4 regions of the Pseudomonas sp. Mb7 genome follow, and region 3 is predicted to be linked to each of the others. Evidence: riboswitches for the same ligand, from Rfam matches in the RefSeq annotation. Region 3 holds a riboswitch; each other region holds the start of a gene.
The links. Region 3 has a riboswitch for cobalamin ahead of cobW (cobalamin biosynthesis protein CobW). Riboswitches for the same ligand answer to the same signal wherever they lie in the genome.

Region 1: linked by a shared signal. The riboswitch ahead of cobO (cob(I)yrinic acid a,c-diamide adenosyltransferase) and the one ahead of cobW (cobalamin biosynthesis protein CobW) in region 3 are both predicted to bind cobalamin.
Region 2: linked by a shared signal. The riboswitch ahead of ACOYXH_RS09740 (TonB-dependent receptor plug domain-containing protein) and the one ahead of cobW (cobalamin biosynthesis protein CobW) in region 3 are both predicted to bind cobalamin.
Region 4: linked by a shared signal. The riboswitch ahead of ACOYXH_RS09100 (ABC transporter substrate-binding protein) and the one ahead of cobW (cobalamin biosynthesis protein CobW) in region 3 are both predicted to bind cobalamin.

Annotation. Positions count from the first base shown of each region.
Region 1 covers NZ_CP186501.1:1,078,822-1,081,017, reverse strand. Annotated here, with positions in the region: gene ACOYXH_RS04945 (cobyrinate a,c-diamide synthase) at 1-412, opposite strand, end outside; gene cobO (cob(I)yrinic acid a,c-diamide adenosyltransferase) at 409-1,020, opposite strand; cobalamin riboswitch at 1,102-1,331, opposite strand; gene ACOYXH_RS04935 (hypothetical protein) at 1,495-2,079, shown strand; gene ACOYXH_RS04930 (PQQ-dependent sugar dehydrogenase) at 2,146-2,196, shown strand, end outside.
Region 2 covers NZ_CP186501.1:2,114,058-2,116,253, reverse strand. Annotated here, with positions in the region: gene ACOYXH_RS09750 (zinc-binding alcohol dehydrogenase family protein) at 1-4, opposite strand, end outside; gene ACOYXH_RS09745 (LysR family transcriptional regulator) at 115-1,008, shown strand; cobalamin riboswitch at 1,056-1,261, shown strand; gene ACOYXH_RS09740 (TonB-dependent receptor plug domain-containing protein) at 1,354-2,196, shown strand, end outside.
Region 3 covers NZ_CP186501.1:2,839,030-2,841,225, forward strand. Annotated here, with positions in the region: gene cobN (cobaltochelatase subunit CobN) at 1-323, opposite strand, end outside; gene cobW (cobalamin biosynthesis protein CobW) at 327-1,400, opposite strand; cobalamin riboswitch at 1,500-1,711, opposite strand; gene ACOYXH_RS12945 (2OG-Fe dioxygenase family protein) at 2,061-2,196, shown strand, end outside.
Region 4 covers NZ_CP186501.1:1,968,973-1,971,168, forward strand. Annotated here, with positions in the region: gene ACOYXH_RS09095 (FecCD family ABC transporter permease) at 1-79, opposite strand, end outside; gene ACOYXH_RS09100 (ABC transporter substrate-binding protein) at 88-1,101, opposite strand; cobalamin riboswitch at 1,246-1,439, opposite strand; gene ACOYXH_RS09105 (Ppx/GppA family phosphatase) at 1,482-2,196, opposite strand, start outside.

The sequences.
Region 1 (2,196 bases), 1.8 Mb from region 3:
ACCTGGCCAAACCGAGCGCCAACGCACCAAAAGTCTGTGCCATGGCCGTGCCGTCGATCACACCGAGCACCGGCACGCCGAAGTGCCGCGACAGATCGGCGCTGGAAGGCGTGCCGTCGAACAGGCCCATCACGCCTTCGATCAGAATCAGATCCGCCTCATTGGCGGCTTCCCACAACAGACGACGACTTTCCTGCTCGCCGACCATCCACATGTCCAGTTGATACACCGGCGCACCGCTGGCGCGCTCGAGAATCATCGGATCAAGGAAGTCCGGGCCGCATTTGAACACGCGCACTTTGCGCCCCTGATTGCGATGCAAACGGGCGAGCGCGGCGGTGACGGTGGTCTTGCCCTGACCGGAGGCCGGCGCGGCGATGAGCACCGCCGGGCAGTGACGTGGTTGATTCAAAGTTCGACGCCTTTCTGCGCTTTGATGCCGGCCTGGAAAGCGTGTTTGAGCATGCCCATTTCGGTGACCGTGTCGCCCATCTCGATCATTTCCGGCTTGGCCGCGCGACCGGTGACGATCACATGCTGCATCGGCGGACGCGCCTGCAAATCGCTGAGCACCTGATCAAGATCGAGGTAGCCGTGCTTGAGGGCGATGTTCAATTCGTCGAGCACCACCAGGCCGATCGACGGATCACGCAGCAATTCACGGGACACGGCCCACGCGGCTTCGGCGGCGGCGATGTCGCGCTGACGATCCTGGGTTTCCCAAGTGAAGCCCTCGCCCATCACGTGAAAGCGCACTTGCTCGGGGAAGCGCCGGAAGAACAACTCTTCGCCGGTGCTGTTGCGGCCCTTGATGAACTGCACCACACCGCACTGCATGCCGTGGCCCATGGCGCGGGCGAGCATGCCGAACGCCGAGCTGCTTTTGCCTTTGCCATTGCCGGTGAGCACCAGCACCAGGCCGCACTCGTCGGGCGAGTTGGCAATGCGTTCGTCGATCACGGCTTTTTTGCGCTGCATACGCGCCAGATGGCGTTCGTCGCGCTCGGGGGAATCAGTCATGGGGGAGCTCTCCGTTGAGGCTGGATAACGGCGGGCAGGCACAAGAATAGACGGCAAAAAGCCTGGCATCGCCCACCGTGATGCCGCTGGATGGATCAGGCCGGTCTCCGGGCTCATGAGCGGCGCATGCCTGACTGCGCGCCTTCCCGCTTCTTTCGAGGCAGTGGCTCAAGGCGCAGTTTTCACTCATTTACCGTTGCGGGGGCAGCGCCGGGATCGTGGTGGTTCTTCGTGCGAAGACAACCCTCACCGGCTTCCCTGTTTCACTCTGTCGACGCAGGTCACAGAGCACCTGAAACAAGCCGCGAAGGTTAGAGGGTTGGGGGTGGAGCGTCAATTAAAGAGGCGGCCATCGGGCGAATAACTGCCGCCGATCACTTATCTGCCGCCAATCTTGTGCCACACTGATACAAATGATATCAAAGAGCCATGCTTTTCTCGAAAAGCCCACTACAACAATAAAGGATGATGACGATGCAAGGCATGATCATCAGCAACCCGCGCCTGGAATTCCTGCGCCCGGTGCTTGAACGCTGGTTTGACTGTATCGACCGCTACAACGCCGTGCGCGGCGACAGCGACACCCCTTACTGGCATGACGAGAAAGCCAATCTCGGAGTGCTCTCGGCCGCAGCCTGGATGGCTGAGCTGGTCACTTTGAACGACACTGCCACGCGCAAGCAGAACGAAGAAGGCGAGCGCAATGCCCGCGCCGATCTGTTTCTCGCCGGTGCCGAAGACCGCGCCTTTATCCAGGCCACTCAGCGCTGGCCAAAGGTTACCAACCTGAATCTGACTCAAGCCCTGCTGGACATCACCAACGACGCCAAACGCATCAGCTATGCCAGCGACCTCAAGCTCGGCTGCCTGTTTGTCGCGCCGCAGAAAGCCCAGCACAGCGCCAGCCCCGAAGAACTGCAAGACATGGTCGACGACCTGCAAAAGGAACACACCTGCGCGGTCGCCTGGTATTTCCCCTACGCCTACCGCAAATTGCGCAGCGAAGCGGGCAACTATCACCCGGGCATCGCCGTGCTGTTCAAGGAAGCCCGCGGCTGAGCAGTTGAACCATCGGGCTTGCGCCCTCCTCTATGATTAGGAATGCATTCATAGGGAAGATCAGCAATGCGCAAGCCCCAGCTCGTTTTTGTCATCGCCTTCGCCGGAGGGCTCGCC
Region 2 (2,196 bases), 720 kb from region 3:
TCATGGAAACTCGCTGTCTGAAGAGCTGATGTGCTCGCTTGCCGCCATCTTCGACTTCCCAAGCACAAAGAAAAACCAGCAGAATGCGCCAACACTTTCACTGCAGGAGTGAAAATGATCCGCATCGATGACCTTGGTTTGTTCACCCGCAGCGCCGCGCTGGGCAGCTTCACCGCTGCCGCCCATGAGGCGGATTTATTGCCCGGTCAGGTTGCCGCGGCGATCAAGCGTCTGGAGCGTGAGCTGGACGTGCGCCTGTTTGCGCGCACCACCCGCAGTCTGCGATTAACCGCCGAGGGCGAGCAATACTTGCCCACCGCCCACTCGGTGCTGGAGGCGCTCAAGCAAGGCAAGGAAAACCTGCGCGGTGAAAGCGCCACGTTGCGCGGCGTGTTGCAAGTGACGGCGCCGTCCGATCTGGGGCGCAACATTTTGCTGCCGTGGCTCACACTGTTTCGCCGCCAGCACCCGGAACTGACCTTGCGCTTTTCCCTGTCGGACCAGATGGCCGACTTGTTTCGTGACCCGGTAGACGTGGCGATTCGATACGGCTCGAATGAAGATGCCAACTACGTGGCGCTGCCGCTGGCACCGTGGAACCGGCGGGTGCTGGTCGCCGCACCGGAATACGTGGAGCGCCACGGATACCCGCAAACGCCGGACGATCTGCACAACCACGCTTGCCTGCTCTACCAGCAAGGCGGCCGGATCTACGACAAGTGGAGCCTGGGCAGTGAAACGATCCAGGTCTCGGGACCGATGTTCAGCGACGACGCCGACATCGTGCGCCGCTGGGCGTTGAGCGGCGAAGGCATCGCCAACAAATCCTGGCTGGACGTCAGTGCAGACGTGATCGCAGGGCGACTGGTCGTGCTACTGAAGGATTTTCCCGGCAATGCCTCACCGTTGAGTCTGGTGTGCCCGCATCGCAAGCAGATCACCCCGGCGGTGTCTCAGCTTTATGCGTGGTTGAGTGGCCAGTTTGTCGCTCTGGAACGCATCCAATAGCTCCCCCCCGTTGGTTGCCACATTGACGAGACGCTCCTCGAATGTTCAGATGCCGGCCAGTTTCAGGTGTCCCATGCCGCCGTGCATGGGGTGAAACGGGAAACCGGTACGTTCTTTTCGAACAAGTCCGGTGCTGCCCCCGCAACGGTATGCGCGTGATGTTTTCAATACACCACTGTGGCCAGACGGCCATGGGAAGGTGAAAACCTCGATACGCGCGAGCCCGGAGACCGGCCTGGAATTTCGTTTGGCAAAATCCTGCGGTGGGCGGGCATGGGCCGGTATTGGCTGTGCGCGATGCCTTCTCTTGCATGCTCTTCTGCGAAGATCCTTTTCGAGAAGACAATGATTCGACCTTTCAACACTTCTGCTCCAACCCTGTTCCTTGGCTGCCTGTTCAGCCCGCTGCTACTGGCCGACGACGCGCCGCTGGAACTCAATCAACAAATCGTTTCCGCACCGTCGGTGGAGTCCACCACCGTCGCCGACATGGCCAGATTCGGCAGCAAGGTCGAAATCGTCAGCCGCGAACAGATCGAACGCGCCGGCCCCAGCGCCGATGTCAGCCGCGTGATGCAGATGTTCATTCCAGGCTTGTATGTGGCGCCGAAAAACGGCCCTTTCGACTACGGCACCTATTCGCTGCTCGGCGGGCGCAACGACGACACGCTGATCCTGCTCGACGGCGTGCGCCTGAACAATCGCCTGTACGGCGGCCTCTATCTGGACACCCTGCCGGCCAACGCCATCGAACGCATCGAAGTGCTCAAGGGTGGGCAGAGCCTGTTGTTCGGCACCCAGGCCGTGTCCGGTGTGATCAACATCGTCACCCGCAGCCCGCAATCGCGCAAAGCCGCCGGCGAAGTGAATCTAGGCGTCGACAGCTTTGGCGGCACCACCGAAGACGCCCGCGTCGAGAATATCTTCACTAACGGCTTCGGCGACCTCGGTTTGTTGGCGTACGTCAGTCACAACGTCTCCGACGGTTACCAGCCCTATCGCAACCGCGACATGAAAAACGATTCCGGCAAGGATCGCGCTTACGAAGTCACCACGTTCGGCGGCAAGGCGATTCAGTCGTTCGACGATGATTCGCGGCTGGAGCTGTTTTACCAATACGCCGACGCCAACCTCGATTTCGCCCGCCCGGTCGACAACCACAAGACCACTAACGACCGCGTGCAGCAG
Region 3 (2,196 bases):
ACACCGCGCTCGGACAGTTCGATCAGACGCTCGACGCCGTAGCGCCAATAGGCGATGCCGCCGTGCAGCGAGATCAGGATCACCTTGGCGTGGCGCAGCACTTCGTCGACGTACAGATCGACCGAAGCATGGTTCTGCACCTGCATCGGGTTGGCCAGACGCAGGCTCGGGTAATCTTCCGGCAACTGCTGCGCGGCTTCGGCGAGCAGCGCGAGACTGGAGTCGCCGCTGCACAGGATCACCAGCTCGGCGGGGGTTTGGCCAAGGTCGGCAATGTTGTCATCCGAGACGAAACCGCCGGGCTGAGTCCTGAGCAGGTGCATGGCTTAAACGCTGAGCGCAGCGCGCAGTTGCGCTTCGAGTTGCGCGGCGTCGAGCGCCTGACCAATCAACACCAGTCGCGTGACGCGCGCTTCATCAGCGCCCCACTGACGGTCGAAATGCTTGTCAAAACGCGTACCCACGCCTTGGATCAGCAGACGCATTGGCTTGTTCGGAATGGCGGCGAAACCTTTGACGCGCAGGATGCCGTGCTTGACCACCAGTTGCGTCAGGGCGTCGAGCAGCAGGCTTTCGTCGGCTTGTGGCAGTTCGATGGAGATCGAATCGAAGGCGTCGTGATCGTGGTCATCGTGGTCGTCATCGCCTTCACCGTGGTGGTGATCATGATGGCTGTGGCGGCTGTCGATGTGCTCCTCGGAACCGGCGCCGAGGCCGATCAGCACGTCCAGCGGCAGACGGCCGTTGCTGGCTTCGATGATTTTCACCGCTGGCGGCAGTTCTTCGGCGACTTCAGCGCGGACACGAGCGAGATCTTCCGGGCTGGTCTGGTCGGCCTTGTTGAGGATCACCAGGTCGGCGCTGGCCAGTTGATCGGCGAACAGTTCGTGCAGTGGCGATTCATGGTCGAGGTTCGGGTCGAGTTTGCGCTGGGCATCAACCTGATCCGGGAACGCGGCGAAAGTGCCGGCGGCGACGGCCGGGCTGTCGACCACGGTGATCACCGCATCAACGGTGCAGGCGCTGCGGATTTCCGGCCACTGGAAGGCTTGTACCAGCGGTTTTGGCAGGGCCAGGCCCGAGGTTTCGATAAGGATATGGTCGAGATCGCCGCGACGGGCAACCAGTTCGCGCATCACCGGGAAGAACTCTTCCTGAACGGTGCAGCACAGGCAGCCGTTGGCCAGCTCGTAAACGCGGCCGGTGGCTTCTTCTTCGGTGCAACCGATGGTGCATTGCTTGAGGATTTCACCGTCAATGCCCAACTCGCCAAACTCGTTGACGATCACCGCGATACGACGGCCCTGAGCGTTGTCGAGCATGTGGCGCAGCAGCGTGGTCTTGCCCGAGCCGAGGAAGCCGGTGACGATGGTGACGGGGAGTTTGGCCAGTGTTTTCATCGGTATGCCCTTTGGCAAGCGGCGGGCATACGGGACGAGAACCGGCAACGCGCGTGCGTGCCTGGAGAGTTCGCCACCGGATCACCCCGCCCGGTTGTAGTGAGAATCTGTGACGAGGCAGGTCTCCTGGCTGACGGCGTTCAGGCGCTGGGCCTGGCGTTGGCTGCGCCTTCCCGCGGGCTCATAAGTTGAGCTGGCAGTGGCATGGCAGCGAACATCACCGTTCACAGTTGCGGGGGCAGCCGCGGCATTGACCGCGTTCCCTTCTTAGCTCCGACATACGCCGGAGAACCTCGAATGCGCAAGGCTACGCATGCACGGCAGGCGGGTCAACGCCTGGATCATTGTGGTTATAAGGGCAGCAACTTTTTCATCTAATGATCGCGAACACTTCTCACTTAAAAAGTAGTTGTAAGTTATGTCTTACATGTCCTATCCGTTACATAAAAAACTACCACCGCGTTAAACCCTGAAATAGAGCGGCTGCGCGCATTCGATTACATATCTTTACAAAAACCAAATTGATAAATCAATACAAGATATGAACGATGAGTTCGCACAAGGACTATGAGTCTCTCAAGAAAGGATTTCTTGCATGGCTGATTATTATCAGTATTTGATCCTGCCTGTTTCTTTCCTGCACCCATGGGTATCCACAACATGAGTGCCGGTAACGCGTTACGGCTTTCAAGTGATGCCGGACTAAAGGAACTTTCCGAACTACTGCGCAATTGCCACTATGCGCACAGTGTTCACTATCCAGCATTGGATGTTGCGCTGCTGGGACGCGAAGCAT
Region 4 (2,196 bases), 870 kb from region 3:
CAATCGAGGTTTCACCGATGGCCACGCCGGCGACCACTGCAATCAACAGGGTCGCCAGGGCCAGGAGCGTGCGGATCAGGCTGGCACTCATTGCGACAGGTCATAGCCGTTGATGGCCGTGGCCAATTGCTCAATGCCCTCGAACATGCGCAGGCTCGCCTGCATGGCCATGGCATCAAGAATGATGATGCGGTTGTGCTTCACCGCGTCCATGTTGCGCGTCACCGGATCACTGCGCAGGAAGGCGAGTTTCTTTTCATAGTCGTCGGCGGGGAAACGTCGACGATCCATGCGCGCGATGACCAGGAAGGTCGGATTGGCCTTGGCGATGGTTTCCCAACCGACGGTTGGCCACTCCTCATCGGACGCCACCACGTTGCGCACGCCGAGGGTGCTGAGCATGAAATCGGGAACGCCTTTGTGCCCGGCCACGAACGGCTCGATGTCCATTTGTGCGCTGGAGAACCACACCAGCGCGCTGGCGTCTTTGAGCTGTTTGCCTTGGGCGGTGGCAATCGATTTGGCGAGACTGGCTTTGAGTTGATCATTGAGCTGCTGGCCACGCTCCTGAACATCGAAGATCTGCGCCAGTTGGCTCACGCTTTTGTAAATCGTCTCGATGCGAAACGGCGCCAGTCGCGTGCCATCGGCGCCGACGAGGTTGTCCTTGGCTTCGCAATCGGAAGGCAGCAGATAGGTCGGAATCTTCAGTTCATGAAACTGCTCGCGAGTACCCACCGCGCCTTGCGGGCCGACCATCCATTCCAGTTCCACGGCGACCAGTTCCGGACGCTTGCCGATCACCGATTCGAAACTCGGTTCGTTGTCAGCCAGACGCTCGATCTTGTCATCCTGCGCTTTGTATTTGGCCAGCACATTGTTGAACCACAACGAGGTGCCGACGACTTTGTCGCCCAGGCCCATGGCGTAGAGCATCTCCGTGCCGGCCTGGCCGATGGTCACGGTGCGCGTCGGTGCGTGCTGGAAGGTCAGGGTGCTGCCGCAATTCTCGACCGTCAGTGGATAGACAGTCGGTGCCGCCTGCGCCAGGGCGCCAAGGCTCAGGCCGGTAATGAGGGTGGCAACGCGGGGCAGCAGCATGGGGCAGTCTCCAGGGGAACCGTACGGGGAGCGGGAGAGTACGGTCTGGAAACACACCATCGAACGCGGTCAGGAAAACAGCGCAAGGCCGGGCAGCCAACGAAGACGCGCACGGCACGATGTCCTTCCCGGACACCCCGCCGGTTAGTAATCACTGTGCCGGCAGGTCTCCTGACTGATGCGTCATCGCCTGGCTCCGGCCTTCCCGGGATTCACCCAGTGGCAGTCGTGGAGCAGGCTCGGCACCTACAGTTGCGGGGGCAGTTCCGATCAGTGCTGTGCAAGCACCTCGGATTCCCTATTAGTCCCGTTCGGGAACCGACGGCGGCATGGTAGTCGATCGAGCCGCTGAAGGGGAGACGAATCTGCCGTGGCGAGGATTAGTGTTGGCTCATCAAACCGTGCAATACGCCCAAACGCAGGCCCGGTTCGGAGGGCAGCATTTGTGCGATACCGAATACTTTGAATGCCGCCAGCATTAACACCAGACCGCCGGGCAGAATGCTCTGGCGGTGTGGTTGCAGACCGGCAAGCTTGAGTTGTTGCACGTTGTTTACCTTCAACAACAGCAGCGACAGGCGCAGCAGTCCGCCGTAGGTGATGCCGTCCTGACCGAAGTCGTTGAGGCGATTGGTCTTGAGCACTTTGGCGAGCATGCGCGCGGTGCCGGACGAACCGATGGTCTGCTGCCAGCCTTGCGCGCGATAGCGCTTGGCGACATGTTCAAACTGCAGAATGGCGAAGCGTTCAGCCTCCTGTAGCGCGCCGGCGGACACATCGCCGCCGCGAAAGAAACGCGTGCTCAAGGTGCCGCTGCCGATGGCGATGCTTTCGGTTAACAAGGGTTGTGAGCCCTGGCCGAGGATCAGCTCGGTGGAGCCGCCGCCGATGTCGACTACCAGGCGCAGGTCGTCGGCGCTGGGCAAGGCGTGAGTTACGCCGGCGTAGACCAGCCGCGCCTCTTCATGGCCGCAAATGACGTCGATGGGAAAGCCCAGATGCCGCTCGGCACTGGCCAGAAAAAGTTGCGCGTTGTCCGCTTCACGCACCGCGCTGGTGGCCACCGCACGAACACGGCCGGCCTCGAAACCACGC